Regions from separate parts of the Pseudomonas sp. MRSN 12121 genome, predicted to be linked through region 2. Evidence: predicted binding sites of a transcription regulator. Region 2 holds the regulator's gene; the other holds the start of a gene.
The links. Region 2 encodes sigma-54, which starts transcription at its own class of promoters, with help from an activator protein. Its sites were predicted from a motif close to ANTGGCATNNANNTTGCTNT; they were not measured.
Positions count from the first base shown of each region.

Region 1: the regulator sigma-54 is predicted to act here: its motif matches at 2,710-2,729, upstream of TO66_RS02815 (circularly permuted type 2 ATP-grasp protein).

Region 1 covers NZ_CP010892.1:643,417-648,618, reverse strand. The annotation lists gene TO66_RS02820 (transglutaminase family protein) at 1-122, opposite strand, end outside; gene TO66_RS02815 (circularly permuted type 2 ATP-grasp protein) at 122-2,608, opposite strand; gene TO66_RS02810 (hypothetical protein) at 2,861-3,379, opposite strand; gene TO66_RS02805 (YgiQ family radical SAM protein) at 3,487-5,202, opposite strand, start outside.
Region 2 covers NZ_CP010892.1:1,058,369-1,063,570, reverse strand. The annotation lists gene TO66_RS04725 (HAD family hydrolase) at 1-336, shown strand, start outside; gene lptC (LPS export ABC transporter periplasmic protein LptC) at 345-917, shown strand; gene lptA (lipopolysaccharide transport periplasmic protein LptA) at 904-1,449, shown strand; gene lptB (LPS export ABC transporter ATP-binding protein) at 1,449-2,174, shown strand; gene TO66_RS04705 (RNA polymerase factor sigma-54) at 2,357-3,850, shown strand; gene hpf (ribosome hibernation-promoting factor, HPF/YfiA family) at 3,930-4,235, shown strand; gene ptsN (PTS IIA-like nitrogen regulatory protein PtsN) at 4,248-4,712, shown strand; gene rapZ (RNase adapter RapZ) at 4,715-5,202, shown strand, end outside.

The DNA of each region.
Region 1 (5,202 bases), 410 kb from region 2:
TGGCGGCTGCAACGCTGCCAGGAACAGGCGCGCGGCCACAGGTGCGCCAGTTGCTGGGCCAGGGAGACCGGGCTGTCGTAGTGGTAGTGGGTATCGTGAAAGACCTGGTAGTGAGCGTTCATCAGACAGACACCGTTTGTTGGCTGACCCCATCGACGTGGGCGAAATGCCGCAACGCAAGGCGGTCGGACACCTCGCCGCTGGCGTCGGCGATGCCCTGCAGCAGGTCGGCCAGGCCTTCGAGCGCCGCGCGCACGCTGGCCTCGCCGAACAGCGGATGTTCCAGGCAGCCCAGGTCGAACGCTGCCAGGCGCCCCACCAGGCCTGACAGGGCCACCTCGCGCGGTACGCCGAAGTCGTCGTGCAAGCGGTTGAGGGTGCGGCTCACCAGTTTCAACTGGAACAGCACCGCGTGCGGGTTCTGTTCGTCGAGCAGCAACAGGTCGAGCACCGGGATCAGTTGCGCCACCGCCAGGTAGCGCGAACGGTAGGTGATGCTGCTGTTGCCCAGTTCCAGCAGCCACTCCAGCCCGGCCTGGTCGAATGCGCCGGAACCGCGCAGGAAGGCCGCCAGGCTGCTGCTGAGAAACTGCAACCGCTCGATGCGCCGGCCGATCATCAGGAAACGCCAGCCTTCGTCGCGCGTCATATCGTCCAGGGCGAACCCCGACAGCGCCGCCAGGGACATCACCAGCCGGTTGAGGAAGTCCAGCAACTCGCCGAAATCCGGCTCGCCGGCCTCCAGCGCCAGGGCGTCGTGCTGCAATTCGACCAGCGCCTGCCAGTTTTCCCGCGAGAGCTTGCCGCGCACCTGGGACGCAGCCCACTGCAGGCGCTGCAGATCGGAGCGCAGGCTGAAAGACCAATCGGCGCCACGCAGGGCCGCCAGCAAGCGCTCAGGCAGTTCGCCGGCGTCCGGCAACAGCATCAGGCTCTCGCCCAGTTCGACCGCCGCCTGCAGGGCCTGCGGATCGCTGCCGTCGAGGTAACGCGCCAGCATGATCCGCAACAGCCGTGCGCTGCCGTCGCAACGCTCGCAGTAACGACCGAACCAGAACAGGTTCTCCACCACCCGCGACGGCAAGTAGGGGTCGCTGCGCACCAGGTCGTGCACGCCGATGCTGCGCTGGCCCTTCCACTGTTCGCCGCTGGGCGAACGCTCGCCCAGCACCCAGGTGTCCTTGCTGGCGCCGCCGCGCTGCATCGCCACCGCTTCGGCATCGGCAACCGCCGCCACCCGGGCCAGGCCGCCCGGCAGCACCCGGTAACCGTCGCGGCTGGCCACCGCGTACACACGCATGCCAATGGCCCGCGGTTGCAACTTCCCGTCTTCGGCCTGCCAGACCGGTGCCTGGGACAGTTGCGCCAGTTCCTGGGCGACATAGGCGTAAGGCCGGGCCCGTATGCGCTCGGCCAGGACCTGGCGCTGCGGTTCGCTGAGGTCGCCGCCGAACACCGGGGCGAAACTCTGGGACGGGAACGCCGGCTTGATCAACAACTGCGGGAGCTTTTCCAGGGCCTCGGCCAGCACCGGAGCCTCGCCGCACCACCAGGTGGCGATGGACGGCAGGATCAGTTCCTCGCCAAACAGCTGCTCGCAGATCTTCGGCAAGAACCCCAGCAGGCCCGGCGACTCCAGCACCCCGCTGCCCAGGGCGTTGGCCACCAGCACCCGGCCCCGGCGCACCGCCTCCAGCAAGCCTGGTACGCCGAGGGCCGAGTCGGTGCGCAACTCCAGCGGGTCGCAGAAGCTGTCGTCGAGTCGGCGCATGATCGCGTGTACCCGGCGCAAGCCGCTCAGGGTCTTGAGATAGACGGTGGCGTCGCGCACCGTCAGGTCGCCGCCCTCCACCAGCGGATAACCGAGCTGGCGCGCCAGGTACAGGTGCTCGAAATAGCTTTCGTTGAAGCGCCCCGGGGTCAGCAGCACGATCAAGGGCGCCTCGGCGTCCCGTGGCGCCTGGTCGGCCAGGGTTTGCTGCAGGGTCCGGAAGAATCCGGCCAGGTGCTGCACTTGCAGGTCGCGGTACTGCTCGGGAAAGGCCCGGGACACGATCATGCGGTTTTCCAGGGCATAGCCGGCACCGGACGGCGCCTGGGTGCGGTCGGCGGTGACCCACCAGCGCCCGTCCGGGGCACGAGCCAGGTCGACCGCGTACAGGTGCAGGAAGGTCGCGTCCGGCGGCTGGATACCCTGGCACGGCCAGAGAAAATTGTTATGGCCAAAAATCAGTTCGGCCGGCAGCAGGCCTTCGCTGATCAGGCGTTGCGGGCCATACAGGTCGGCCAGCAGCGCATTGAGCAGGCGGGCCCGCTGGGCGATCCCGGCAGCCAGCTGCTGCCATTCGTCGGCGGCGATCACATGCGGCAGCAGGTCCAGCTCCCAGGGGCGATCGGCGCCCTTGGGGTCGGCGTAGATGTTGTAGGTGACGCCATTTTCCTGGATCTGCCGGCCGAGCAGCGCCTGACGCTGGCGCAACTGCGCCGGCGTGCTGCGCTGCAATTGGTCGAAGAGCCGCTGCCAATGCGGGCGTACCGTGCCGCTGGCGTCGAGCAGCTCGTGGTAGGTATCCGCCGTCAGCGGGTAATGGGCAAGCAGGTCAGGCATGGCAAGCTCGGCGAGCGGCAAGGTCAGTCAGGTTAGCGCAGACACATGACATCCGGATATGCGAAAGCAGGATCGCCACGGCCAACCTGGGCCTCGCTGAAAGGGCAAGACTTATGCCAGAGCCTGCGCCCAGTCCCACCCGGACCGCCAGCGCCTGCCCAGGCACCGAAATAGCGCAGCGCCTGCCCCATCCTCGCCAGGCTGCACCTCGATGAGGCGCCACGGCCAACCGAGTCGTCCACCAGGCCCGGCTCAGCGCACCCGCTTCAGGTCCGCCTCCAGGCGTTGCAGGCGCCGGCGTTTGCGCGCCGCCACTTGCAGCACCTTGAGCCCGCGCTGATAACGCCGGGTGCTCATCAGCCACAGCCCGACCAGCGGCAGCCCCAAGACAAGGGCCGGGAACAGCCGCTGGCGGGTGTCCAGCAGCACCAGTACTGCGCAGGCGAGGCACGCCACCAGCACTGCGAACAGCGCCCAGGCAGCGCGTGCAAAACCGCGGATCACCAGCAGAAAACTCAGGCTGATCAGCAGGCCGGCAGCGAACATCGCCAGTGTCGCGTAGTGGGTGGCCTGGTAATCCCGAGGAAAATACAGGTGTGGCACCTGTGCGGCCGCCAGGGAAATGCTGAACAGGGTGAGCATCATCACCGCGATGTGAATGAGCCCGAAACGCCGTACATAGGGCTGCCAGGCAAGCCATTCGGCGGTCCTGAGGCGCAACAGCTGCTCTTCGACCTGCCGTTGTTGCGGCGTTTTCCTGCGTCGTGACACGGGGCTCTTCCTTGAGTGAGTGCGGGGGCGCACCTTATCAAACCCAAGCGCCACAATGCACAACGCCAGCCCGAAGGCTGGCGTTGTGCATTGTGGCGGGCGCGACCTTAGCGGGGCACGACCGGCTTGCGGGCTGGCTTCTTGCCTTTGCCCTTGGACGCATCGGCGCGCTCCTTGGCGGCCTGCTTGTTACGCGCCATCGCCGCGGCCTTGGCCTGTTCGCGCTTGTCCCACGGGTTGCTGCCGTCACTGCCGCGCGGTGGCAGGCCGGTGTGCTGGGTGAGGATCTTCGTCGTTTCCTTGGCCACCTTGTGGCTGCCAGCCGGCGTCGAATTCTTGCGACGGGCGCTCTGGTAGCTGTCGGTAGACGGTTGGTGCAGCGGGATCAGCTGGTGCTTGCCCGGCCCGATCAGGTCGCTACGGCCCATGCGCTGCAAGGCTTCACGCAGCATCGGCCAGCCCTTCGGATCGTGATAGCGCAGGAACGCCTTGTGCAGGCGGCGCTGCTCCTCGCTCTTGACGATGGTCACCCCGTCGCTCTTGTAGGTGACCTTGCGCAGCGGGTTCTTGCCCGAGTGGTACATCGCGGTGGCGGACGCCATCGGCGAGGGGTAGAACGCCTGCACCTGGTCGGCGCGGAAACCGTTGCCCTTGAGCCACAGGGCCAGGTTCATCATGTCTTCGTCGGTGGTGCCCGGGTGCGCGGCGATGAAGTACGGGATCAGGTACTGCTCCTTGCCCGCCTCCTTGGAATACTTCTCGAACATGCGCTTGAACCGGTCATAGGTGCCGATGCCCGGTTTCATCATCTGGTTGAGCGGACCTTCCTCGGTGTGTTCCGGGGCGATCTTCAGGTAGCCGCCGACGTGGTGGGTCACCAACTCCTTGACGTACTCCGGCGACTCGACCGCGAGGTCGTAGCGCAGGCCGGACGCAATGAGGATCTTCTTCACCCCTGGCAGGGCGCGGGCGCTGCGATACAGCTGGATCAGCGACGAATGGTCGGTGTTCAGGTTCGGGCAGATGCCAGGGAACACGCAGGACGGCTTGCGGCACGCGGATTCGATTTCCGGGCTCTTGCAGGCGATGCGGTACATGTTCGCGGTCGGGCCGCCGAGGTCGGAGATCACGCCAGTAAAGCCGGGAACCTTGTCGCGAATTTCTTCGATCTCGCGAATGATCGACTCTTCGGAACGGTTCTGGATGATCCGCCCTTCGTGCTCGGTAATGGAGCAGAAAGTACAGCCACCAAAGCAGCCGCGCATGATGTTCACCGAGAAACGGATCATCTCGTAGGCCGGGATCTTCTCCTTGCCGTACTCCGGGTGCGGGATGCGCTGGTAAGGCATGCCGAACACGTAGTCCATTTCCTCGGTAGTCATCGGGATGGGCGGCGGGTTGAACCAGACGTCGACCTCGCCATGCTTCTGCACCAGCGCGCGGGCGTTGCCCGGGTTGGTTTCCAGGTGCAGCACGCGGTTGGCGTGGGCGTAGAGCACCGGATCGTTACGCACCTTCTCCATGGACGGCAGGCGGATCACGGTCTTGTCCCGGGTCATCTTCGGGCTGGCCAGGATCTGCACGACCTTGGCTTCCTGAGGGTCCTCGACCGGCCCTTTCTCCTGCTCGATGGCGCAGGCGGCGGTGTCCTGGGTGTTGACGTAGGGGTTGATGATCTTGTCGATCTTGCCCGGACGGTCGATACGGGTGGAGTCGACTTCGTACCAGCCCTGCGGCGTATCGCGACGGATGAACGCGGTGCCGCGCACGTCGGTGATGTCTTCGATCTTGTGCCCATAGGACAGGCGCTGGGCGACTTCTAC
Region 2 (5,202 bases):
CGCAAGACGCCGGTGGTCGAGCGCCGGGCGAAGAACCTGGGGATCCCCCACCTGTTCCAGGGCCGCGAGGATAAACTCGTGGTTCTGGACGGGCTTCTCGCCCAACTGGGCCTAAGCTATGAGCAGGTCGCCTATCTGGGCGACGACCTGCCGGACCTGCCGGTGATCCGCCGGGTGGGGCTGGGCATGGCCGTGGCCAATGCCGCCAGCTTCGTCCGCGAACATGCCCACGGCATCACCCAGGCCCGCGGCGGCGAAGGTGCCGCCCGTGAGTTCTGCGAACTGATCCTGCGCGCCCAAGGCAGCCTTGAAGCGGCCCACGCCGCCTACCTATAGAGCCTCCCATGCTGAGCAAAAAGATTCGCAACATACTGATCTTCGGCATCATCACCGCGCTGTTCCTGGCGGTGGGATACTGGAACATCAGCCCGGAACGCTTCCTCGACAAGCCGGTCGTGCAGGTCGACGAAAGCGCCATCGACTACTACGCCATCAACGCTCACAGCGTGCAGTACCTGCCCGACGGCAAGCTGCAGTACGAAATGACTTCCGACAAGGTCGAGCACCTCAAGGCCACCGAGGTAACGCTGCTGACCAACCCGGACCTGCACATGTATCGGGGCACCGCCTTTCCCTGGCACGTCCAGAGCGAGCGCGGCGAAGTCAACCCGGACGGCACCGAGGTGGAGCTGATCGATTCGGTACGAGTTGCCCGCACCGACGAGAAGAATCGCAACCTGTTGATCACCACGACCCGCATGACAGTATTCCCGCAGAAGCAATATGCGCAGACCGATCAAGACGTTAGAATCGACGGAGCCGGCGGCGTGACGACTGGCAAGGGAATGAAAGCGTATTTGAAAGACGGCAGGATGAACCTGCTATCGAACGTAAGAGGACAGTATGAGGCTCGTTAAAACCCTCCCTATTTTGCTCAGTCTGGGCGCAGCACTGGGAAGCGTGAGCGCCTGGGCTCTGCCGAACGATAGCCAGCAACCCATCCGCATCCAGGCCGACGACGCTCAACTGGACGACAAGAATGGCGTAGCCACCTACCGGGGCGACGTGATCATCACCCAAGGCTCGATGAAGGTCACCGGCAACACCGTGACCATCACCCGTACCCAGACCGGCGATATCGACGTGGTGACTTCGGTGGGCAACCTGGCCTACTTCGAACAGCTGCAAACCCAGGGCGACACCAAGCCTGTCCAGGGCTATGGCGTTACCATCCAGTACCACGCCGCGCAAAACCGTGTCGTACTGATCGACCGCGCCAAGGTCATCGACAAGGACGGCAACATCACCCAGGGCGAGAAAATCGTCTACGACACGAACAAGAAGCTGGCCAGCGCCGGTCGCGCCAACGGCAGCAAGGTCACCGAGTCGCGTCCACGGATCGACATGGTCATCCAGCCGAAAAAGAAAACCGACGAGAAGGCCCAGTAATGGCAACTCTGAAAGCCCAGCACCTGGCCAAGAGCTACAAGAGCCGCCAGGTCGTGCGAGATGTCAGCCTGTCCATCGACAGCGGCCAGATCGTCGGCCTGCTCGGCCCCAACGGCGCCGGCAAGACCACCTGTTTCTACATGATCGTCGGCCTGGTCCAGGCCGATCAGGGACGCATCCTGATCGACGACCTGGACGTCAGCCACCAGCCGATGCACGGCCGCGCGCGTGCCGGGATCGGCTACCTGCCCCAGGAAGCCTCGATCTTCCGCAAGCTCTCGGTAGCCGACAACATCATGGGCATCCTCGAGACCCGCAAGGAACTCGACAAGGCCGGACGCCGCCTGGAACTGGAAAGCCTGCTGCAGGAATTCCACATCAACCATATTCGCGACAACCTCGGCATGAGCCTTTCCGGTGGTGAGCGTCGCCGCGTGGAAATCGCCCGCGCACTGGCCACCGCTCCCAAGTTCATCCTGCTCGACGAACCTTTCGCCGGCGTGGACCCTATCTCGGTGGGCGACATCAAGCAGATCATCCACCACCTGAAGGCCAAGGGCATCGGCGTACTGATCACCGACCACAACGTCCGCGAAACCCTGGACATCTGCGAAACCGCCTACATCGTCAACGACGGTCAATTGATCGCCGAAGGCGACGCCGAAACCATCCTGGCCAACCAACTGGTCAAGGAAGTGTATCTGGGCCATGAGTTCCGCCTGTAAGCCCTGAGGTGTTTGGCTGGTCGCCAGAGCGCCCGCCCCAATAAAACCCTGCTGTTTTTATTGTTACAGCGCTCTAGGCAAACACTTCAGTTTCAGGCATATAATTTGCTTATGTTTGGCGCTCACGCGCCCTGTAGTGGATGGCGCATGTGCGCCGGCTAATAAGGTGTTAAGCCCCTGCCATGAAACCATCGCTAGTCCTCAGAATGGGCCAGCAGCTGACGATGACCCCGCAGCTGCAACAGGCCATCCGCCTGCTCCAATTGTCGACCCTGGACCTGCAACAGGAAATCCAGGAGGCCCTGGAGTCCAACCCGATGCTCGAGCGCCAGGAAGAAGGCGACGACTTCGACAACACCGATCCGCTGGCCGACAGCACCGAACAGAAACCCAATACCGATATCCAGGAAACCTCCTACCAGGAAACCGCTCCGACGGTGGACAACCTCGAGGACGGTGAATGGAACGAGCGCATTCCCAACGACCTGCCGGTCGACACCGCCTGGGAAGATGTCTACCAGACCAGCGCCAGCAGCCTGCCCAGCAACGATGACGACGAGTGGGACTTCACCACCCGCACCTCGGCCGGCGAAAGCCTGCAGAGCCACCTGCTCTGGCAGTTGAACCTGGCCCCCATGTCGGACACCGATCGCCTGATCGCCGTCACCCTGATCGACTGCATCAACAACCAGGGTTACCTGGATGAAACCCTCGAAGAGATCCTCGAGGCCTTCGACCCGGAGCTGGATATCGAACTCGACGAGATCGAGGCCGTCCTGCACCGCATCCAGCAATTCGAGCCGGCCGGCATCGGCGCCCGCAACCTCGGCGAATGCCTGCTGCTGCAACTGCGCCAGCTGCCTGCCAAGACTCCCTGGCTGACCGAAGCCAAGCGCCTGGTCACCGACTTCATCGACCTGCTCGGCAGCCGCGACTACAGCCAGCTGATGCGCCGCATGAAGCTCAAGGAAGACGAGCTGCGCCAGGTCATCGAGCTGGTACAGAGCCTCAATCCCCGTCCGGGCTCGCAAATCGAATCCACCGAAGCCGAATACGTAGTCCCCGACGTGATAGTGCGCAAGGACAACGAACGCTGGCTGGTGGAACTGAACCAGGAATCCGTGCCGCGCCTGCGCGTCAATCCGCAGTACGCCGGCTTCGTGCGGCGCGCCGACACCAGCGCCGACAACACCTTCATGCGCAACCAGCTGCAGGAAGCCCGCTGGTTCATCAAGAGCCTGCAAAGCCGCAACGAGACCCTGATGAAAGTCGCCACCCAGATCGTCGAGCATCAGCGCGGCTTTCTCGAGTACGGCGACGAGGCGATGAAACCGCTGGTCCTGCATGACATCGCCGAAGCCGTCGGCATGCACGAGTCGACGATTTCACGAGTGACCACGCAAAAATTCATGCATACCCCACGGGGCATTTATGAACTGAAATACTTTTTCTCCAGCCACGTAAGTACCTCCGAAGGCGGCGAATGCTCGTCCACGGCGATCCGCGCGATCATCAAGAAACTGGTCGCCGCGGAAAATCAGAAAAAGCCGTTGAGTGACAGCAAGATCGCTGGTTTACTGGAGGCACAAGGCATTCAGGTAGCCCGTCGTACCGTCGCCAAGTACCGCGAATCCCTTGGGATTGCGCCTTCCAGCGAACGGAAGCGGTTGATGTAACCGGCGGGCTCGCCATAGCGTTCCAGTGGCAGGTCAATCGACCTGCCGCTTTATGCACTGGCAACGAAGGAGAAGCTGTATGCAAGTCAACATCAGTGGACACCAACTGGAAGTGACCGAACCTCTGCGCGCTTACATCGGCGAAAAACTCGACCGACTGGAGCGGCACTTTGACAAGATTACGAATGTGCAGGTAACGCTGGCCGTCGAGAAGCTGAAGCAGAAAATCGAGGCCACGCTGCACATCCACGGTGGGGAAGTCGTCGCCAATGCAGAACATGACGACATGTATGCCGCAATCGACTTGCTCACGGACAAGCTTGACCGCCAACTGAAAAAGCATAAGGAAAAGCAACTCCACCTTCTCCAAGGCACGGGTCGCTAACACTCCCCTCCCATGATCCGACTTGAAAGCATCCTGACCCCCGGCCGTTCCCTGGTGAACGTGCCGGGCGGCAGTAAAAAACGCGCCCTCGAACAAATTGCCAACCTGATCAGCCGCGAAGTGCCGGATCTGGAGATGCAAGATGTCTTCGAAAGCCTGATTGCCCGTGAAAAACTGGGTTCTACCGGTTTTGGCAACGGCATCGCCATTCCACACTGCCGCCTCAAAGGCTGTGAGTCGCCCATCAGTGCCCTGATGCACCTGGACGCTCCCATCGATTTCGACGCCATCGACGGCGCACCGGTCGACCTGCTGTTCGTGCTGCTGGTCCCGGAAGCCGCCACCGATGCCCATCTGGAACTGCTTCGGCAGATTGCCAGCATGCTTGACCGCAAAGAGGTGCGCGACAAACTGCGCAGCGCCACCAGCAACGAAGCCTTGTACAAGGTTGTCCTGGACGAACAGAACGGTCAGTAGCCATGCGTTTGATCATCGTCAGCGGCCGTTCCGGCTCGGGTAAAAGCACCGCCCTCAACGTACTCGAGGACAACGGCTATTACTGCATCGACAACCTGCCGGCCGGCCTGTTGCCCGAGCTGGCCGAGCGAGCGCTGATCCATACCGAACTGACGCAACCGCTGGTCGCCGTTTCGATCGACGCACGCAATCTGCCAAGCCACCTGTCACGCTTCCCTGAACTGCTGGAGGAAGTACGCAGCCGGCATATCCAGTGCGACGTGCTCTATCTGGACGCCGACGAGGAAACCCTGCTCAAGCGTTTTTCGGAAACCCGTCGCCGCCACCCCCTGAGCAACAACAACCGCTCGCTGGCCGAGGCGATCGAAGACGAAAGCCATCTGCTGGGCCCGATCGCCGACCTCGCCGACCTCAAGGTCAACACCACCAACCTGAACCTGTATCAACTGCGCGACACCATCAAGTTGCGCCTGTTGAACCAGCCGGAACC